3 regions of the Pandoraea sputorum genome follow, and region 3 is predicted to be linked to each of the others. Evidence: predicted binding sites of a transcription regulator. Region 3 holds the regulator's gene; each other region holds the start of a gene.

Region 1 (7,123 bases), 1.9 Mb from region 3:
CCTGACGCAGACGCGCTTCGAGCGCGGACAGGCCGGTGGCGGAGGTCGGGGTGGTCGTGGACAGGGTCATGACGACTGAGCTTCCTTGGGAGCGGGCAAGTCGCCGTAGAGCGACTGCAAGACTTGAGCGTGTTCGGTGGCGGCGCGTTGTACGAAATCGGGCAGCAGCGCGCGGGCGGCGTCGGCCAGCGCGTCGACGAGAGCGAGGGCGGCGGGGGACGGCGCACGGGCGTCGCGCGTGATGACACCAAAGAAGAACGGGATGTCGGCGTCGATGGGCCGCACAGCGACGTCGGCCACGGGCAGACCGTAGGCCGTGACCGGTTCGAGAACAGCTACGCCGAGGCCAGCGCGCACGGCGGTCATCGCATTGATCGACGCATTCGTCTCGATGAGACCGGCCGGAGCGACACCCGCCTGCGAGAACGCCTGATCGAGGCGACGGCGCAGACGATACGGATTCTGCATGGTGATGATGCGTCGTCCGGCGCACTCGGCCAGCGGCAGACGGTCATGACACGCCAGCGGATCGTCGCTGCGCACGGCCGCCACGCAGGCCGATTCGCCGATCCAGTGCACGACGATGCCGCGATGCTCCAGCGGCAGGCTGGTCACGCCGATATCGGCTGCGCCGGTCAGCACGGCATGCACGACCTGCTCGGGCGACGTGCTGCGCATTTGAATCTGTTGGGCGTCGTGGGCGAGACCGGGCAACGCGAGCGCGGCGGGCACCAGCCCTGCGGCCAGCGCCGAGGTGGCGGCAACATGCAACGGGCGGGTCTGACCGCGCGCGATTTCGTCGGCCCGGGCCCGAATCTGCTGCAAACCGGCGAGCACGTGCTCGACGTCTTCAAACAGGAGAAAGCCTTGTTCCGTGGGCGTTACGCGAGGGCCGCTGCGCGTGAACAGGGCGTAGCCGATCTCGGCTTCGAGCTCCTGAATCATGCGGGTAATGGCAGGTTGCGAGCGCCCGAGCAGACGTCCGGCTGCAGTGATGCTGCCGGTCGACATGACTGCCGCGAAGGCTTCGAGTTGGCGTAATTCCATCTGGCTCGGTGTGGGGTTGAGAAGGGAGCGCGTACCCCTACGCGCTCCCTCTCCGGTCATTGACGACGCCAGGGCCGCCGATACCGCAACCTGTTGTATTCGGATTGCGTATTCTTCGACCTACAGCATGCGTCTTGCAAATACTTAATATTTATATGCTCATGACCCGAAGTGGAAAGGAGGGTTTTGCCTAGGTGACGCAAGGGGGAAAAGAAAATGGGTGGGCCGGAAGGCCTTGGGACGCGTCTCGCCGGGTGAGACGGCAGCGTGCCGTATCAGCCGTTTGGGCATGCTGGATGTGGGGTTTTTCGTCTCATCGCATAAGACGAGGGGCGCGTTGCCATTCCGGCGAGGACGCCAGGTGTGCGACACGTAGCGTGCTACCGGACGTCGAACGGCAGTCGAAGCTGGTCGGGATCTTCGGGGCGTGGCTGACGGCGACGCAAAAGCGCCACACTTCGCGGTTTCCTGGGCGCAGCGTCGGGGCGCTCGACCTGACTCAGACGAAACGCCGGACGGGTGAGGTGCAGCACCGTCAACGGGGCGGGGGCCGTGGATTGCGCCGCCCGTAAGGCAGCAAGACGTCGGCCCAGCAAGCGGTAGATGTCGGGGTCGAAGCCCGTCGCGGCAGGCATGTTGTCGACCAGCGCGTCTAATGCATCGCGCGACGCCACGCTGCCCAGATACTGCCACCGGTCGATGACGTGGTACTCGACGTCGTTGTCCCCATGCTCCTGGATGGCGATGGGGCCGTCGTAGGGCCACGTTTCCAGTCGCAGCGTCGCGAGGGCTTCGCGCATGCGTTGCGTGTGCTCTGACAGCGGCGCGGCGCCCACGCACACGCCGTCGCAACGTTTGACCTGATAGCCGAAGCAAGGACGCCCCTTCGCGACCTTTTCCAGCCCCAGTTGCGCGCAGCACAGACGATGTTCGTCGGCCAACGCACGCAACGCGCTCTCTGCACCGTTGCGCGAGGAGAACGTGCCGTACAGCGATTCGGCGCCGGAAAAGTCCACCGTCTTTGCGCTCACCAACTGCGGCGTGTCGCTTTCCTGCGTCAACTGCCAACTGTAGAGACTTGCGGAACGCCGCAGCATCCGGTTGTGCACCGGCTGCAACTGTTTGACCAACTGCGATTCAAGCAACAGCGCACCGAGTTCTCCCACTGTGCGCCGCACTTCGACGCGCCGGATTTCCTGCGAGATGCGCAGATCCTTGGCGACCTGATGATCGCTGGAGAAGTGCGAGCGCACGCGCGCACGGACATCCACGCTCTTGCCGACATACAGCAACGTGTCGCCTTCGCCATAGAAGAGATAGACGCCCGGACTGGCAGGCAGCGCGTCGATGGCTTCGTCCGGCAATTGCGGCGGCTGGCTCGACCGCTTCGTCACGCGTTGCACCGCTTGTCCGATCAGGTCGGGCGTATAGAGCGTGTGGAGTTTTTGCCAGAACTGCCAGAGCAGGTCGGCGTCGGCCAGCGCGCGGTGGCGGCCTTGCGGTGCGAGGCCGAAGCGCGCAATCAGCGCGTCTAACCCATGCCGGGCGGCCGACGGAAACAGCAAGCGCGACAGACGCACCGTGCAAAGGACATCCGCCTGAAAACCGATGCCCGCGCGGCGGAATTCGTTCTTGAGAAAGCCGTAATCGAAGCGGGCGTTGTGCGCGACGAACAGCTTACCGTGCAGACGTTCGGCAAGCCCCTGTGCGAGCGTGTCGAAAGAGGGCTGCCCGCGCACCATCTCGTTGGTGATGCCCGTCAGCTTCTGAATGAAGGGCGGGATCGGCTCGGCAGGGTCGAGCAGCGTGCTCCACTGTTCGATGCCGTGGGGGCCGACTTCGACTACGCCGATTTCGGTGATGCGGTCTTCAAGTGCATTGCCGCCCGTCGTCTCGAGATCGACGAAGACCATCGGTGCGGGCAGTGAACGGGCGAGCGCGTCCGGATCGATCCCTTCAGGTGGGATGGATACGACATTGGCGTCTTCGACCACGTTCTCGAACACTTGCAGGACCTCGTTTCCGGTGTGTGCCACTCAGCGCTCAAGCCGGACACGCCGAACCACCGGCGGGCGCCGTGGACATTAGCGCCGACGCACCGGCCATGAACGACGAGGTAGCCGCCTCGTCTGCCGCCAGTTCGTCGTCGGCGAGCGCGCTGAATGTGGCGACGATGGCGCGAAAGACGGCCGGTGCCGGGGCGTCAGGCCATTGCAGATCGACGGCCGCGTCGAGCGACGGCAGCACGCCATCGCGGCGCAACGCTTCGTCGCCGGGCAGACGCAGCAGGCGCGCAAGCACCCACGGCTCGTGACGCGCCTGAAGTCCGATATCCGCTTCCGCTTCGTCGGCAATCGCGACCAGCGTACGCCAGTCGAGCGATATTGTGTCGATGTGGGTGTCTCCCGGCACGACGGCCGTCGGACGTTGCTGCGCATAGCGCGCGGCGATCTCGCGGACGATGCCTGCAAGGTCGCGTTCGGCGGCGCTCAGCGCCAGTTGATCCCAGTCGATGGTTTCCATGAGATGTTCCTCGATTGGAGGACATCATACTGTATAAAATCACAGTGCGCACGCCACGTATCTGGCGCGTGAACAGGGTGAAGACAGCGGGGGATGGGGACACGCTCGTCGCGGCGGTTCCGTCGTGTAATACTCTGCGCCATTCTTCCCGCACAGGAGCACGCCTGCGATGTTGACTCTGTATACCTTCGGCCCGGCATTCGGGCTGCCCGATGCAAGTCCGTTCGTCGTCAAGGCGGAGATGCTGCTCAAGCTCGCCGGGGTGTCGTACCGCACCGACCGTGGCGGCTTCCGCCGCGCGCCGAAGGGCAAGCTGCCCTATATCGAGGACGACGGCGAGATCATCGCGGACTCGACGCTGATCCGGTTGCACCTCGAGCGGAAGTACGGCGTCGACTTCGACGCGAATCTGACGCCGGAGCAGCGAGGCGCAGCCTGGATGTTCGAGAAGGCGCTGGAGGATCACTTCTACTGGTATGTCGTGCAAGCACGCTGGTGCGACGACGAGAACTTCGCCATCGGACCGGCGTCTTTCTTCCGTTCGATTCCGTGGCCGGTCCGTCCTGTCGCGCAGGCGGTGATCCGTCGCAAGATCCGCAACACGCTGCACGGGCAGGGCACGGGGCGTTACAAGCCTGAGGAAGCGAGCAGGATTTTGGCGCGCGGTTCGCAGGCGGCCGCGCAGATGCTGGGCGACAAGCCCTATTTCTTCGGCGACAAACCGTGCGGTGCCGACGCCACGGCGTTCGCCTTTATCTCGGGCGCGATGTCACCGGCGTTCCGTATGCCGTTGCGCAACGAGATCGAGCACCATCCGAATCTGACGGCTTACGTAGCGCGTATGCGTGGTGAGTTTTTCCCTGAGCCTGCCTGAACTGGTTTGAGCCTTGTCCGCGTGGCGGCGGCGCGCCTCCCGCATCATCGGATGCTTGCGCCGTCAACCCGCTTCGGACGCGGTCTCGTCGCTGGGGAGCACGTCGGAGAGTACAAGATTGCGCCCTGAGATTTTCGCCGCGTACAGCGCCCGGTCGGCGCGCATGCACAGGGCCTCGAGGCTTTCGCGTTCGAGCCACGTCGCCACGCCGCCGCTCAGCGTGTAGTGACACACTCCGAACGGTCCCGCGACCAGATGACGGCTCGCCTGCGTGCGCAGCCGCTCGGCAATACGAATGGCCCCCGGCGTGTCCGTGCCCGGCAAGAGCACCGCGAACTCCTCGCCGCCGAGCCGCCCGAAGACGTCGCCCTCGCGCAGGCTGTCGCGCACCAGTTTCACGAACTCGCGCAACACGGTGTCGCCACCCGCATGACCGTGGGTGTCGTTGATCGACTTGAAATGATCCAGATCGATGACGACGATGGACAGCGGCCACCCGCGCGCCACCGCCCGCACCATCTCCTGACGCGCGAGCAGGTCGAAATGCTTGCGTGAGAGCGCACCCGTCAGATAGTCGCGGTTGGCGGCTTCTTCGGCCGTGGCGAGCATTGCATCGTGAATCATCAGCACGGCGCCCATCGTCATCGCGGGCATCACGATGGTGCCGATGGTCAACATGATGGTGTTGAACAAGGTCGGCGCGAACACTTCCGGACCGGGCGCGGGTGTCCATACGAAGATCGCACCCCGCACAATGTGTGCCACAGCAAACGCGGCGGCCATAGCGGCCGTCAGCCAGTAGTTGTAGCGATGGCGGCGCGGCGGCACGTGACGCAGAATCAGCACCGACACGGCGAGCAACCAGATCGCGTGGAACGCCGAGACGATCACCACACGCATCTGCGGATTGTCGATACCGTAGTAGAAGAACAGGATTGCCGCCGCGAGCACGCCCAGCGAAGCACCCAGCGCGTGCCAGTGAGGCCGCTGGCCGAGAAAGCGCGCGCATCCCGCGAAGTAGAGCAGCAGGCCGCCCGCCAGCGTCAGGTTCGCGACGGGGATCGAGAGGAAATCGGGAACGATGCCGCGCAATGCAAACAGCGGTAGCGCGACGAGAACGGCGACATTGGCGAGCGACCATTCCCGAACACCGGCCACGCGAGAGCGTAGCAGGGAACCCACGATCAGCAACATCATGAAGCTGAGCAGTGAGGTGATCGCGAGCAGGGACGTCGTCAACATGGCAATGGCCAATGCGTGGGGGCTGACATGTGTTGAGCATTGTAATGTACGCCACGACGCGCGTTACATTCCAATGAGGGCGACGCCAGTAGAATGGCCGGGTTAGTCATTTCCGCTTCGAGGAATTTTCGTCCATGCCGACGACCCGATTCAACGCATCCCGTCATTCCCGCCGCTCCCTGCGCGCCTCCCTTTCCCGCCACCGCGTTGCGATTCGCGCGACTGCGCTTGTGCTCGGTGTGGCTGCCGGACTCAGCGCCGTATCGGTGTCCGCGCAGCAGGAGCCGATGCGACGCCGTGCCGCGCAACCGCCGTTATTCGCCACGCCAGCGAGCGGTGCCGAGGCAGGCACGGCACCGGCCGCCGACATCAATCGCGACGTGCGCCCGGCGCTCGAAGCCGCCAACCTGTGGTTGGGCCTTGCAGACATCAACCGGGGGCAACAAAGCTGGGATCAGGCCGCGCCGGTGTTTCAGCGGGCGATTTCGGCCGAAGACTGGGCCGCGAATCTGCAAACCGCCCGTGGGCCGTTGGGGAAGGTGAAGTCACGCAAGACGCTGGACGCGGTCTTTACCCGCACGCTGCCCGGGCAGCCAGATGGGGAGTACGTGGTGATTCAGTACGGGACCGTGTTCGAGCACAAGGCCGAAGCGCATGAGATGGTCACGATGGTGTTCGGTCTCGACGGCCGCTGGCGCGTCGCTGGCTATCTGGTGCGTTGAGTTCAGCGACTTAGCAATTCAGCGCGGCAGCGCTGGTTCGACGATGTCCATCGTCGTCTCGACGTGCGCGCGCGCGATCTGTTCGGCAAGCGCTTCGTCATGCGCGCGCAGGGCCGCGACCAGCTCGCGGTGCTGCTGATTGGTGGTGCGCAGTTGCTCGTCCGAGAACATGACGGGCACGCGCAGCGCCCAGTAATAGAACTGCGTACGTTCGTGAAACTGCGCGATCACGACGTTATCTGCCGCCTTCACGATCAGGTCGTGGAATTCCGTATTGAGACGATTGAGCGCCAGACGCGGCAGATTGGCCGTCGGCTCCATCTGTTCGATGAGGGCATCGAGCGCGTCGCACATCTCGGGCGAGATTTTTTGGGCCGCCAGCCGGGCGGTCTCGGATTCGATGGCGATACGGCTCTCGAAGATGGCGCGCACAGGCAGATGATCGGCGCCTTGAACTTCCCAGCCACGGTTGCGGGCGATAAAGCCTTCGCCTTGCAGGATCAGCAACGCTTCGCGCACGGGCGTGCGACCAACGCCCAGCAATTGAATCAGATCGTCCTCGATGAGGCGCTGCCCCGGCTTGAGCTCGGAAGCGAGAATCATTCCGCGGATCTTGCTCCGCACTTCACCGGTAATCAGGTTGCTGGGCGCTTTCATCTGATGCTTGTGTCTTCCCTAGAGCCGGCGCGTGCGCCGTGTACTTCGACTTCGATGA
Region 2 (7,123 bases), 1.6 Mb from region 3:
CAGAATCGACTTCGGCTTGCTTTCCTTGAACGCGGTGTAGTCATACGGCTTGGCTTGATGCACAGCGCAACCGGTCATCACAGCGGCCAGCGCGGCGACCGTCATCCATTTGCAGAGTCGGGCGATCATTGCTTGGCCTCCGGGGTCTTGTTTTTCAGCAGGAAGTCGATGTAGCTGGCCGATTCGGGGAACAGTTGCTTTTCGGTCTGGAACTCTTCGACCATCTTGTCGGACTTGCCGACCGAGGCGTAGAGCAGGCCGAGGTGAGCGTGATATCCGGGGGGCGCGGCGTGATTGGACGCCTTGATCTTCTCCAGATCGCGCTCCAGCGCAATGATCTGTGCTTCCTTCGATTCGCCCTTGAAGTATTCGTAGACTTGCGGCTGATAGCCTTCCCAGTCATACAGCGGCTTGGGCGGTGTGGCGCAGCCGGAGAGCGCGAGGATGACGCTGCCTGCGATGGCTGCGACGGCGATCCGGCCGGACGAGAACGTGCGATTCATGACGATATATGTCCTGACGTGCAAAGCCGAGCGCGTGACGAATCACGCGCTACGGCATGCTGCAAAAAAGGGTGTCGGTGCGCTTACTTGCCCGGCTTCCAGGCACCGCTCTCGATGCCTGCGACGAGCTTGTCGACGGCTTCGCGCATGGCGAGGTCAAGCACCTTGCCATTGAGCGTGGAGTCGTAGCCCGCAGTGCCACCGAAGCCGATGACTTCGCGATTCGAGAGTGCGAATTCGCCCGCGCCGCCGCTCGAGTAGACAACCTCCGACGTGGCGATATCGACCACGTTCAGGTTGACCTTTGCGTAAGCGATCTGCTCGCGGCCACGGCCCAGAATGCCGAACAGTTGCTTGTCACCCACTTCCTTGCGGCCGAACTCGACCACATCGCCGGTGATTACGTAGTCGGCGCCCTTGAGCGTCTGTTGCGTCTTCTTGATGTCGGCTTCCTGACGGATCTCGGCCATGTTGTCGCGGTCGAGCACGTTGAAGCGCTGGGTCTGTTGCAGATGGGTAATCAGAATCGTCTTGGCCTGGCTGCCGAGGCGATCGACGTTATCGGAAAAAACGCCGCGCATGTACGCGGAACGGTTATCGAACTTGCCGACAGCGATCGGCGTGCGCACGCCAACGTACGGACGGCTGGCACTCTCGACCTTGGCGACTTCCACGGTACGCGAGCTTTCGGTGGCGCAACCGCCGAGCACGGCCATAGCGAGCATGGCAGCGCTGAGCAGCGCAATGCTGGATTTCCTTTTCTGCACGGTGATACCCCTGAGTGTGTTGTCACCCGCCGGACGATGCATCGTGGCATCGTTCCGATGCGGACATCTGAAGCCCTTACCTCATTAAAGTTGTTTGCCGCTTGTAGTAAGCGTTGGTAAGGGGTGCTGATGGTAGCACGCGTTTTCGGTGCGTTGTGACACCCACTTGCATCCTGCGTACCCCGAGTCCGCCGTTTACACGGGAGACTGCAATTCAGGAAGTTCGCATGGCCGGGGAGGGCTGGAATTCGCGTGATCCGACGCGAGTTTTGAGTGACCTCGGTTTGTGAGTTTTCCTATCGTCCGGAGACATTTCTGTCGACATTGTCGGTTCTCAGCCCAGCCCGAAAATCAGCAACAGATTGGTCGCCGTGATGACGGCAAAAAGGCACCACGCTAACACCTGCGTCGGACGCCCGATCGTATTGCCGTTCATCACGCGCGCATCGCTGACCGAGCGAATGAGCGGCCACATGGCAAACGGTAGTTGCAGGCTGAGCAGCACCTGACTCCACACGAGCAGTTTGCCCACAGCACCGTCGCCGAGCCACAACACCCCGATCAGTGCGGGCACGAGCGCGAGTCCGCGCGTAATCAGTCGGCGCTGATAGCACGGAATCTTCATGTGCAGGAAGCCGTCCATGATGACTTGCCCGGCGATGGTGCCCGTCAGTGTTGAACTTTGCCCCGAAGCGAGCAGGGCGATGCCGAACATGAAGGCGGCAGCCCCCCCGCAATCGGCGTAATCAACTGATACGCCTGCTCGATATCGGTGACGTTGGTCTGACCGCTGGCATGAAAAACTGAGCCAGCAAGAATCAGAATGGCCGCATTCACGCACATGGCGATCAGCAATGAGACCCAGGTATCGATGCGCACTAACGCGAGTGTGTCGTGCACATCGCCGCGCTTGCCGCCGACGACCCGCCGGGTCTGTACGACGGAAGAGTGCAGGTACAGGTTGTGCGGCATGATCGTCGCGCCGACGATGCCCAGCGCCAGTACGATCGCGTCGCGCCGGTCGTGACTGGGTGCGCCCGGGACAAGACCCGCAGCCACCGCGTGCCAGTCGGGCGGCACCATCGCGACCTGCGCGATGAAACAGAACGCCATCGTGCCGATCAATCCGAACACGATAGCTTCGATCTGACGGAAGCCCTTGCCCTGTAGTCCCAGCACGATCATCGTGTCGAGCGCGGTGAGCACGATCCCCCACGCGATGGGTACGCCTAGCAAGAGCTTGAAGGCCAGTGCGCAGCCGAGCACTTCGGCGATATCGCACGCAATGATGGAAATCTCGGCCGTGATCCATTGGACGAAACGGCCTGTGCGACCGTAGCGTTCGTAGCTGGCCTGCGCAAGATCGCGTCCGGCGACCAGTCCCAGACGTGCGGCCAGCATTTGCAGGAAGATGGCGGCGAGACTCGAGAGCGCCACTACCCAAAGCAGCGAGTAACCGAATTGCGATCCTGCCTGAATGTCCGTCGCCCAGTTGCCGGGATCCATGTAACCGATGGCGACGAGCAATCCGGGGCCGGCGAAGCGTTTGAGTTTGGTCCAGCGCGACTGACGCGCGTCGATGACGATGCTGCCTTTGACCTCGGCGGGGCAGAAGGGAGCGGTGGCAGTGGTCGGGAGCGGCATGAGGAGTGGGTTGTGTGCAATGACGCTCACGTTAGCCGGGCCGACGCCTGCCCGCAAGCGCGATCGCCATGATCGGCGTGATGAGGCGTGATGAGGCGGCCATGAAGATGCCGTCGACGGCAAATGAACTGCTATACTGTACATTCATACAGCATTTGGGCGCATGATGACCCTGCCGCTTTCCTCCCCTCTGCCTGCCGGGCTATGGCGTGCCAGTGAGCTGGCGCATTGCCATCGCGCGGGCCACACCACCGGTTTCGCCGCGCTCGACGCCGAGCTGCCCGGCGCGGGGTGGCCGCATGGCGCGGTGACGGAGCTGCTGAGCGACCGTCCGGGCATCGGTGAATGGCGTTTGCTGGCACCGACGTTGCGCGATCTGACGCAGGCGGGAAAGCCGGTCATGGTGATTGCACCGCCGATGCTGCCCTATGCCCCGGCGCTGGCGGGGTGGGGCATCGATCTGCGGTGGTTGAGTGTGGTGATGCGCCCGTCTTATACAGCGTCCCCGGCGTCCCGGCCAACGCGCACCTCCCGAGTGCGGCGCGGGGCCGGGGGGCAGGGCATGAGACCCGAGGACCGCGACATGCTGTGGTGCGTCGAGCAGGCGCTCAGGAGTGCGTGCTGCGGGGCGGTGCTTGCGTGGCTACCGGCCGCGACACCCGAGCAGCTTCGGCGGTTTCAGGTGGCCACTGGCGGTAGCGAAACACTGACCTGGGTGATGCGTCCGCCGGCGGCTGTGTCGACCGCGTCCGCAGCGCCGTTACGGCTGGGACTGGTCGTCGGAGAGGCGAGCCGCCTCGGCTTGCAGTTTCATAAGCGTCGTGGACCGCCTCGTTCCGAACCGCTCTGGCTGACGTTGCCTGAGCCCTATACGCGTGCGCAGCAATCGCTGACAAGGGGCGCGGACGACGAAACGCCGCTGCATGCCCAGCCCGATCCGGCACCGTCGCCCGTGCCGTCTACGGCGTCTTTTGTTTCTGCTTCCGGAGTCTCGCATGGCCTGCTGGATCGCCCTGCATCTGCCTTGTCTGGCACTCGAGATCGCCTCGCCGCTCACATCACTCCCGTCACTCCGGTCGCGCATACGGGCTGACGGGCCGACGGAGGCGAGCGACGCGCAAGCCGACACGACGGTCGTACTGGCGCAGTCACGTGTCTGGCAGGCGAGCGAGGCGGCGCAGGCGGCGGGTGTGCAACCGGGCATGCGTCGCGGCGGTGTTCTCGCGCTCTTGCCACAGGCGCGGTTTCACGATCGCGACGAAGCCGCCGAGGCGCTCGCGCTTGAAGCGCTGGCGCTGGCGTTGCTGCGTTTTGGTCCCGATGTGGCGATTGCCGCGCCGCAGTGTGTATTGATCGACGTCGCGCCGAGTTTGCGTCTGTTTGGTGGATTGGCATCGTTGGCGGCACAAGTGTTGGAAAGTGCCGAGTCGCTCGGACACCGGGCATCGCTGGGCATTGCCGCGACGGCCAGCGCGGCAACGCTGCTCGCACGCGCCGCGCAGGCTGTGCCGACACACGTTGATCCTCATGCGCCGACATCTCAGGACATGCAGGCCGCGATGAAGTCGCGTGCATCACGTCGCTCGATCGTGCCGGTGACAAAGGCGGCAGCGGGGGCGACGTCCGGGGCGGCGCTATCGCTGTCGTCGTCGGCTACGGCGCCATCCTCGTCGTCGTGGCCTCCCGAGCCACTGCTGCCACCGTCATTGGCGGGGCTACCGGCGCAACTCGATCCGCTCCCGGTGGCATTGCTGCCCGAAGCGCAGCCGTGGCTCGACTGGCTCGCTCAGATCGGTTGCGCGACGTTGAGCGAATTGCGTGCACTGCCGTCGGCGGGCGTGAGACGTCGCTGCGGTGCCGCGCTGCCCGCATCGCTTTCGCGCGCCTATGGCGAAGCGCCGGAAGCGCCGGCGTGGTATCGCGCGCCGCCGCATTTCGAAGCCGTGCTGCCATTGCCGTCGCTCACGCATGACGTTGAAGTCTTGCTGTTCGGCTTGCGCCGTCTGCTCGCGCAACTGACGGGGTGGCTCGCCGCTGGGCAACTGGCCACGCAGGCCTTGACGCTGATTCTCGAACACGAGCCGCTTGGCCGGGAGACCCTGGCACCGACGCGTTTCGACATCCGTCTGGCCGAAGCGAGCGCCGCACCGGCGCACTTGTTGTCGCTCTGCAAGGAACGGCTGGCGCGTTCTCCGTTGGTCGCGCCGGTGCTGACATTGCGGCTCGACGTCACGCAGACGGCGCAGCATGTCCCGCAAAGCGGTTCGCTGCTGCCCGAGCCGGGGCGCGAGCGGCAGGATTTCGTGCAATTGATGGAGCGCGTTGCGGCGCGTCTGGGAGATGAACACGTGCGGCGTTTGCAGGTGCGTGGCGATCATCGTCCCGAGGCGGCGTTCGTGAGCGTGCCTTATGCAGTGAATGCAGGGGTGGGTGCAGGAGTGAGTGCGAGTGTGAATGGGGAGGCGACGTCTGCGTCGAATCGTCATCTGCCGGATACCGTGAGCGCACTGCCGCCGCGCCCGGCGTGGCTGCTCGACGCGCCTCAGCGGCTCAGCATGCAGCAGGAGCGTCCGTGGCGGCAGGGACCATTGCAACTGGTGAGCGGCCCGGAGCGTATCGAGGCTGGCTGGTGGGAGCCGGGCACGGTCACGCGCGATTACTTCATCGCAGCGGACACGACGGGGGCGTTGCTGTGGGTGTTTCGGGAGCGTCCCGTGAAAGGTGCAGACGCTGCCTGGTATTTGCATGGCCTGTTCGGTTGAGACGGACGGGGCCGCAGTCTTATGAATTTCGACGATTTTCTCCCGTGGCAAGGACCGACCGAAGGGCTGGCCAACAACGACGACGGTGCCGATACCCCCGATGCGGCACCCTCTGCCCTGCGAGGACAGCAAGACGACAGCCTGCCCGCGTATGCCGAATTGCACTGCCTGTCGAACTTCTCGTTTCAGCGGGGGGCGTCGCATCCGGAGGAGTTGATCGCGCGCGCCGTGCATCTGGGTTACACCGCGTTGGCGATTACCGACGAGTGTTCGCTGGCTGGTGTGGTTCGGGCGCTGGCGGAGTCGGCCAAGCATGAACCACCGTTGGTGTCGCTGATCGTGGGGAGTGAGTTTCGATTGACGCCCGAAGTGGACATGTTGTCTGCCTCGGAACTTGACGCCCTCGGCACCGTGCATCTCGTAGCCCTTGCGCAGCATCGCGAGGGCTACGGCAATCTGTCCGAGATGATTACGCTCGGGCGTATGCGAGGTCCGAATCGCGGCTATCGCCTGCATGCGAGGGATTTCAGCGCGCCGGACAAGGCGCACGCCCATCTGCTTGGTTTGCGAGGTTGCCTGATCATCCTCGTGCCGGATCCCGACGCGAGTGAGGAGCGTACGCTGGCGCAGACTCGCTGGGCCGCGCAGACCTTTGGCGAAGGGCGTGTCTGGCTGGCGCTGGAGCGCCGTCATCGTGCCGACGACGAGGCGCAACTGGCGCGCCTTCACGCCATTTCGGCCGAGTGCGGCGTGCCGCTCGTCGCGACGGGACACGTGCTCATGCATGTGCGCTCGCGCAAGCCGTTGCAGGATACGCTCACGGCCATCGGATTGGGCAAACCGGTACAGGCATGTGGCCTGGCATTGGCGGCAAATGCCGAGCAGCATCTGCGTACGCGACTGCGGCTTGCCTGGCTTTATCCGAAAGAAGCACTGGCGCAGACGATTGCCATCGCTTCACGATGCCATTTCGATCTGCGTAGTCTGCGTTACGAGTACCCGGAAGAACTGGTGCCTGCGGGGCATACGCCGGAGTCGTATCTGCGTCAGGAGGTGGAATCGGGCGCGAAGCGACGTTATCCGGGCGGTTTGCCGTTGAAGGTGCGCCAGCTCATTGAAAACGAGCTGGCACTTATCCGCGACCTTGAGTACGAGCCGTATTTTCTGACGGTCTACGACATCGTGAGCTTTGCCCGCAGTCAGAACATTCTCTGTCAGGGCCGGGGTTCGGCAGCCAATTCGGCGGTTTGTTATTGCCTTGAGATCACGGCGGTGAATCCCGACGAGGTGCAGGTGCTGTTCGGGCGGTTTCTCTCGAAGGAGCGCAACGAACCGCCGGATATCGACGTGGATTTCGAACATCAACGGCGTGAAGAGGTCATCCAGTACATCTACAAAAAGTATGGCAACGACCGGGCGGCGTTGGCGGCGACGGTCATCAGTTACC
Region 3 (7,123 bases):
CCCGCTGCTCGACGCGACGTTGCGGCGTCCATGGATCGCGCTCGGTGCGGCACTCGTGGTGCTGGGACTCACCGTGATTCCCATCTCACGCCTTGGCGGCGAGTTCATGCCACCGCTCGACGAAGGCGATCTGCTCTACATGCCGACGGCATTGCCGGGGATCTCGGTGGAGAAAGCCTCCGAGCTGTTGCAGCAGACCGACCGGCTCATCAAGACGGTTCCCGAAGTGGAAACGGTGTTCGGCAAGTCGGGACGCGCCGACTCCGCGACCGATCCCGCCCCACTGGAAATGTTCGAGACGACCATCCGGTTCAAGCCGCGCAGTCAGTGGCGCGCAGGGATGACGCCGCAAAAGCTGATCGACGAACTCGATAACCGCGTGAAAGTGCCCGGGCTATCGAACGTCTGGGTGCCGCCTATCCGCAACCGTCTGGACATGCTCTCGACCGGCATTAAGACGCCGGTCGGGGTGAAGATCTCCGGGCCCGATCTTGCGGGCATCGACAAGATCGCATCACAGATCGAGGCGACCGTGAAGCATGCACCGGGCGTGACGTCGGCACTCGCAGAGCGACTGAACGGCGGAAGGTATGTCGACGTCGACATCGACCGGCTTGCCGCGGCACGCTATGGGCTGGCGATTGCCGACATTCAGGCGGTTGTCTCGTCGGCGGTCGGCGGCGACAACGTGGGCGAAGTCATTGCCGGACGCGAACGCTTCCCGATCAGCCTGCGCTATCCACGCGACTTCCGCGACTCGGTGCAGGCACTTCGTGACCTGCCGATCGTGACGGATCGCGGGTCTCAGATTCGCCTTGGAGACGTCGCCACGCTCCACGTCGAAGACGGACCACCAATGATCCGGAGCGAAAACGCTCGTCTATCCGGCTACGTCTACATCGATATCCGCGACACCGACTTGCAAACGGTCGTGACTGGCATGCAACGTCTTGTGGCCGACAAAGTCGTCGTCCCGGCAGGGTATTCGATTGCGTGGTCAGGGCAGTTCGAGTACCTCGAACGCGCAGCGGCAAAGTTGCGCACGGTGATTCCGATCACACTCGCCGTGATCTTCGTGCTGCTCTTCCTGACATTCAACTCGGCGGTCGATGCGCTGATGCTGATGTCGACGATCCCCTTCGCACTCGTTGGGGGCTTCTGGCTGATTTGGGGCCTGGGTCACGCCGTGTCAGTGGCGACTTCGGTAGGCTTCATCGCGCTGGCGGGTGTGGCGGCGGAGTTCGGCGTCGTGATGCTGCTGTATCTGCGTGGCGCGCTGGAAAGGCGATTGGCCGACGGCGAGACGCTCGACGAAGCGCTGATCGTCGACGCGATTCGTGAAGGCGCCGTACTGCGCGTGCGGCCCAAAGCGATGACGGTCGCGGTGATTCTTGCTGGCCTCATCCCGATCATGATCGGTCACGGCGCAGGCTCGGAAGTCATGCAGCGTATCGCCGCGCCGATGGTCGGCGGCATGGTTACCGCGCCCCTACTTTCGATGTTCGTCATTCCCGCCGCCTGGCTGCTGTTGCAGCGGCGGCGTCTCAAGCGCTCGGTGTCGGTCGATCCGGTGGATCTGCCGAATGCCCACGCATCTGCGGTTGTCCCCGCTGTTGTTTCACACGGCACCGATGTGCCATCCACTTCTTTTGGAGAAAAACAATGAAGCAAGTCCTTATCGTTTCCGGCGTTCTTTTGGCTGCCTCGGGTATTGCGGCATCGTCGGCGTTCGCGGCCGGAGACATGAACAATATGGCGATGTCGGGCAAGCCCGCCGCTGACGTCGACGCTAACGCGGCACTGACTGACGCGACGGTCAAAAGCGTCGACACCTCGACCGGCATGGTCATGCTCGCCCACGGCGCGATGAGCAACATCGCCATGCCTGCCATGACGATGGCCTACAAGGCGAAGGACGTTGCCATGGCAAAAAGCGTGCACGCGGGCGACAAGGTCCGGGTACGCGTGGAGAACATGGGCGGAACGCTGACGATCGTTCGTATGGATAAGTAAGCGCGACCGTTGTACTGCGCCGGGCGACAGGCTTCCCGTGACGGAAAGCCGGTCGTCCGGCCCGCGACGGCGGGGACATGTGGCGGAAACTTCACGCAGTACATGAAGTTTTCCCTTGCGTTTTTGCAAACACTGTACAAAAATACAGCCACCTGTGCTTCCATACAGTGATGCCATGATCAAACTTACCGCCCGTCAACAGCAGGTCTACGAACTGGTTCAGCAAGCGATCGAGCGCACCGGCTTTCCGCCGACGCGCGCGGAGATTGCCGCAGAACTGGGCTTCTCCTCCGCCAATGCCGCCGAGGAGCACCTACGGGCACTGGCGCGCAAAGGTGTCATCGAGCTTGCCGCAGGTCAATCGCGTGGCATTCGTCTCAAGCGTCTGGACGACGCGGGCGGCACGCATCAGTTCACGCTGCCGCACATGGGCCTCATGCAGTTGTCGCTGCCGCTCGTCGGCCGTGTCGCTGCAGGCAGCCCGATCCTGGCGCAGGAACATATCGAACGCAACTTCCAGTGCGATCCGAACATGTTTGCGCGTCAGCCCGATTACCTGCTGAAGGTGCGAGGAATGTCGATGCGCGATGCAGGCATTCTCGACGGCGATTTGCTTGCCGTGCAGAAAGCTGCCGACGCGCGCGAAGGTCAGATTGTCGTGGCACGTATTGGCGACGACGTGACCGTCAAACGTTTTCACCGCGTGAAGGGCGGCGTAGAACTGATTGCCGAGAACCCCGACTTCGAGAACATCAATGTCGATGAAGGGAGCGGTGATTTCGCGCTGGAAGGGATTGCAGTCGGTCTGATCCGCAACAATGATCTATGAACGATCTATGAGCGGCCGCTGACGGTCGCCCATCGCGAACCGGGGTAGCGCGACACAGCGACTTGCCCCGACCCCTGAAGATTTGCATTTGATTGCGCCGGGCTGGGTCCGGCGCCCGTGCCCTGCTGCGCCTGCGATTTGTGACATGAACGCCGTTCGCAGCAAGACACGTCCCTCCGACCCGCTTTGAAAGAAGGATCGCATCATGGCTCGACTCTTTGGTTTGCTGCGTACGTCTCTCGGTCAATCGCACGTTCGCGTGTCATCGCAGACGCGACTCTCCGCGGTATACGGTCTCTCGGCGCTCTCTGGACCGTTCGCTTCGGCACCCGCCATCGCCCGCTCCTACACCGTGCCCACCCGCACTCGCACGACCACGCTGCCGCGCACGATTGCAGCCGCCGTCGCTTCGGCGACCCGCCGGGGCTGCCCCGCAGGAAAAGCTGTGAAAGCGTCGCGCAACGTTCGGGAACAACAGGCACGTCGTGACGCGCATGACACGCAGGAGGGTCACGATGTGCGCGTCTATCGAGACAGATCGCACATCGTGATGGTCGGCACGTTTGCCGACATCTGCCGCAAACTCGATCAGGCCGTTGGCGAACATTTCTGCCAGGCGGCGGTTTGATGTTTTGTGCTGGCCCGTCAACGCATTGCGCGAAGACGGGCTGAAACTAGCAGAGCGTGCTGGTTCCTGCGGCTTATTCGCTACGACCGGCATACAGGCTCACTTGCCTTGCAAGGCGCTCGCCGTGAGTCACTGCCCCAGCGCAAGCAGCGGATTATCGGCACTGTGACGCTCACCATCGAAGAAGCGCGCAACGTCTTCCGGCTTCACGGCTTCGATGTTCGCGTGCTGCCAGCGCGGCTTGTGGTCTTTGTCGATCACCATCGCGCGAATACCCTCGACGCCTTCGGCACCGGTGCGGCCGTCGAGGTTGAAGACGCTGCGCATCATTAACCACTCTTCACGCAGTTCGTCCGCGAGAGACAACTTGCGGGCACGACGCACCTGCTCAAGCGCCACGCATGTCATCAGCGGCGACCGCTTGGTGCGCAGCAGGTCTTCCGTCTCCTCTGCCCAGCCCGAGTATTCACAACGCGCTTCGAGTTTGAGGCCCTTCAGAATCGCGGGCATGTCTGCGAGACCGAAGTGCTCATCGATCACGCTGCGCAACGGTGCGAGCTTACCGGGTGCGAGACCACTCGGCGGCAGACTTTCGCGCGCGAACGTACGTGCAGCGTCGAGCACGGCATCGCTATCCTGCCAGTCGCCATTGGCCAGCCGGTCGCACAACGCGGGTAATGACGCGCGCGGCACAACCACGTCCGCCAAGCCGATTTCACACGCGTCGACGGCGCCAAACACGATCCCCGTGGTGCCAAGGTACTCACCGAGATGCCCCGCGAGGTTCGCCAGGAAGAACCCGCCGCCGACATCCGGGAACAGACCGATAGCCGTCTCTGGCATCGCCATGCGCGTCGCCTCGGTGACGATGCGCAACGTCGCGCCTTGCGAGATACCCATGCCGCCGCCCATCACCACGCCGTCCATCAGTGCGATATACGGCTTCGGATAAGACGCGATCGTGTAGTTGAGCCGATACTCGTCGGTGAAGAAATCCATGATGTCGGTGCGGCCTGCACTGATGGCCTCATGGAAGTAGCGAATGTCGCCCCCCGCGCACAGTCCCTTCTCGCCCTCACCTTGCAGCACGACACCCAGCACCTTGGGATCGTCGCGCCACTGATCGAGCGCGGTGGCCATCGCACGAATCATGTCGTGCGACAACGCGTTGAGTGCCTTCGGGCGCGTCAGCGTGATGAAGCCGATACGGCCACGGATTTCGGTTCGAACAAAATCGGTCATGTCAGGCAAGGACTCCGGAAACGTCAACGGATTGGGGGATGAAAGTTCGGGATAACAAATGCAAAAAGCCGGCGCATGGCACCGGCTTTTCTTCCAACAGACAGATCCCGCAGCGCGACGGACTTCTCATCCGTTGCGCCGCGCTTCCATCGCCGGCTTTACTTCTCTTCGCGCGAGGCGCGCTTGCGCTCGTGTTCGATCAGGTGACGCTTGCGCAGGCGAATCGTCTGCGGCGTGACTTCGACCAGTTCGTCGTCGTCGATGAACTCCACGGCGTATTCGAGGCTCATCGCGATCGGCGGCACCAGACGCACGGCTTCGTCGGTACCCGACGCACGCACGTTCGTGAGCTGCTTGCCCTTGATCGGGTTGACCACGAGGTCGTTATCGCGGCTGTGAATACCGATGATCATGCCTTCGTAGAGGGCGTCACCCGGCTTCACGAACATGCGACCACGATCCTGCAACTTCCACAGTGCGTAGGCCACGGCATCACCGTTGTCCTGCGAGATCAACACGCCGTTACGACGCTCACCCAGCGAACCATCCTTGACCGGTGCGTAAGCATCGAAGATGTGGCTCATCAGGCCCGTACCACGCGTCATCGACAGGAAATCGCCCTGGAAGCCGATCAGGCCGCGAGCCGGAATGCGGTATTCAAGACGCGTACGGCCACGGCCGTCCGACACCATGTCCAGCATTTCGCCCTTGCGACGACCGATTTCTTCCATGACGCCGCCCTGGTGTTCGTCTTCCAGGTCGATGGTCAGCATTTCGTACGGCTCGTGCTTCACGCCGTCGATTTCCTTGATCACCACGCGCGGACGCGACACGGCCAGTTCATAGCCTTCGCGACGCATGTTTTCGATCAGAATCGTCAGGTGCAATTCGCCACGGCCCGACACTTCGAAGACCGAGTCGCTGTCGGTGTCCTTCACGCGCAGCGCCACGTTGTGATTCAGTTCCTTGTCCAGACGGTCGCGGATCTGACGGCTCGTCACGAACTTGCCTTCACGGCCGGCCAGCGGCGACGTGTTCACGCAGAAGTTCATCGTGAGCGTCGGCTCGTCGACGGTCAGCAGCGGCAGCGCTTCCGGCGCATCCACGTCGCAGATGGTCACGCCGATACCGACGTCTTCAATACCATTGATCAGCACGATGTCGCCGGCTTCGGCGCCTTCGTCCGACATCACGCGCTCCAGACCCTTGAAGGTCAGGACTTGATTGATCTTGCGCTTGAGAATTTCACCGTCCGGGCCCGAACGCATCACCACTTGCTGGCCCGGCTTGACGCGGCCACGCGTAATACGGCCAATACCGATACGGCCGACGAACGTCGAGTAGTCGAGCGAGCTGATTTGCAGCTGCAGCGGCGCATCCGGATCGGCAGCGCGAACCGGAACGTGTTCCAGAATCGCATCGAACAGCGGCTTCATCGTGCCTTCGCGAACGTTCGAATCGAGGCTCGCAAAACCGTTCAGGGCCGAAGCGTAGACGACCGGGAAGTCGAGCTGCTCGTTGGTGGCGCCGAGTTTGTCCATCAGGTCGAACGTCTGGTCGATGACCCAGTCCGGACGTGCGCCCGGGCGGTCGATCTTGTTGACCACGACGATCGGCTTCAGACCGAGGCCCAGGGCCTTGCGGGTCACGAAGCGCGTTTGCGGCATCGGGCCTTCGACGGCGTCGACCACCAGCAGAACGCTGTCGACCATCGAGAGCACACGCTCCACTTCACCGCCGAAGTCCGCGTGTCCCGGGGTATCGACGATGTTGATGTGCGTGCCTTCGTATTCGACGGCGCAGTTTTTGGCGAGGATCGTGATGCCGCGCTCTTTTTCGATGTCGTTCGAGTCCATCACGCGTTCAGCGACTTGCTGATTTTCGCGGAAGGTGCCCGACTGGCGCAGCAACTGGTCGACGAGCGTGGTTTTGCCGTGGTCGACGTGCGCGATGATGGCGATATTACGGAGAGCGCGGGTCATGAAAGGGGTGCTCGAAAAAGCCTTTGAGGAATCCGCGATTCTACCACTTGCGCATGTCTCGCGTCATGGCCTTTCTGCATTGCAACAACGACATGCACCATTGATTCGCCGATTGACCCACATTCGTCACGAAACAGACCGGCGAATCTCCCCGCTTCCCGTCCCCGCGTTTTCGATGCCACGCACCAAATTAGAGCAATTCGTCTAATTTCCATCGAAATATTTGCCTAGTCAACTATTGCATCGACTTGAATTTAATTAAGTAACCGCTATAATCGTGACAAGTCAACTATTGCAGCTGCACGAAAATGTCCGATCCTTCCGTCACTTTCTCCGCGACCGCGCCGACGTCTCAGCCGGAAGCGCCGCAAGCCGATCCCCCGCGCAACGGTTACAACATCGACGATTCCCTTGGGTATCTCGTGGCGC

The links. Region 3 encodes LexA, which represses DNA repair genes until DNA is damaged. Its sites were predicted from a motif close to ACTGTATNNNNATACAGT; they were not measured.
Region 1: a site for LexA is predicted at 3,599-3,616, ahead of NA29_RS05270 (DUF2471 family protein). Genes of this name have one in related genera too.
Region 2: a site for LexA is predicted at 3,050-3,067, ahead of imuA (translesion DNA synthesis-associated protein ImuA). Genes of this name have one in related genera too.

The regions. Positions count from the first base shown of each region.
Region 1 is NZ_CP010431.2:1,158,081-1,165,203, forward strand. Features, by position in the region: gene NA29_RS05255 (flavin-containing monooxygenase) at 1-70, opposite strand, end outside; gene NA29_RS05260 (LysR family transcriptional regulator) at 67-1,047, opposite strand; gene NA29_RS05265 (exonuclease domain-containing protein) at 1,428-3,083, opposite strand; gene NA29_RS05270 (DUF2471 family protein) at 3,091-3,570, opposite strand; gene NA29_RS05275 (glutathione S-transferase C-terminal domain-containing protein) at 3,740-4,444, shown strand; gene NA29_RS05280 (GGDEF domain-containing protein) at 4,508-5,686, opposite strand; gene NA29_RS05285 (DUF4019 domain-containing protein) at 5,821-6,408, shown strand; gene NA29_RS05290 (GntR family transcriptional regulator) at 6,427-7,065, opposite strand.
Region 2 is NZ_CP010431.2:1,519,444-1,526,566, forward strand. Features, by position in the region: gene NA29_RS06870 (DUF799 domain-containing protein) at 1-129, opposite strand, end outside; gene NA29_RS06875 (DUF4810 domain-containing protein) at 126-503, opposite strand; gene NA29_RS06880 (CsgG/HfaB family protein) at 587-1,228, opposite strand; partial or broken gene NA29_RS06885 (DUF1348 family protein) at 1,426-1,539, shown strand; partial or broken gene NA29_RS06890 (Nramp family divalent metal transporter) at 1,605-2,776, opposite strand; gene imuA (translesion DNA synthesis-associated protein ImuA) at 3,078-4,007, shown strand; gene NA29_RS06900 (Y-family DNA polymerase) at 3,910-5,676, shown strand; gene NA29_RS06905 (error-prone DNA polymerase) at 5,698-7,123, shown strand, end outside.
Region 3 is NZ_CP010431.2:3,107,294-3,114,416, forward strand. Features, by position in the region: gene NA29_RS13660 (efflux RND transporter permease subunit) at 1-1,666, shown strand, start outside; gene NA29_RS13665 (copper-binding protein) at 1,663-2,013, shown strand; gene lexA (transcriptional repressor LexA) at 2,189-2,842, shown strand; gene NA29_RS13675 (hypothetical protein) at 3,048-3,470, shown strand; gene NA29_RS13680 (enoyl-CoA hydratase/isomerase family protein) at 3,600-4,712, opposite strand; gene typA (translational GTPase TypA) at 4,871-6,694, opposite strand; gene NA29_RS13690 (MarR family winged helix-turn-helix transcriptional regulator) at 7,003-7,123, shown strand, end outside.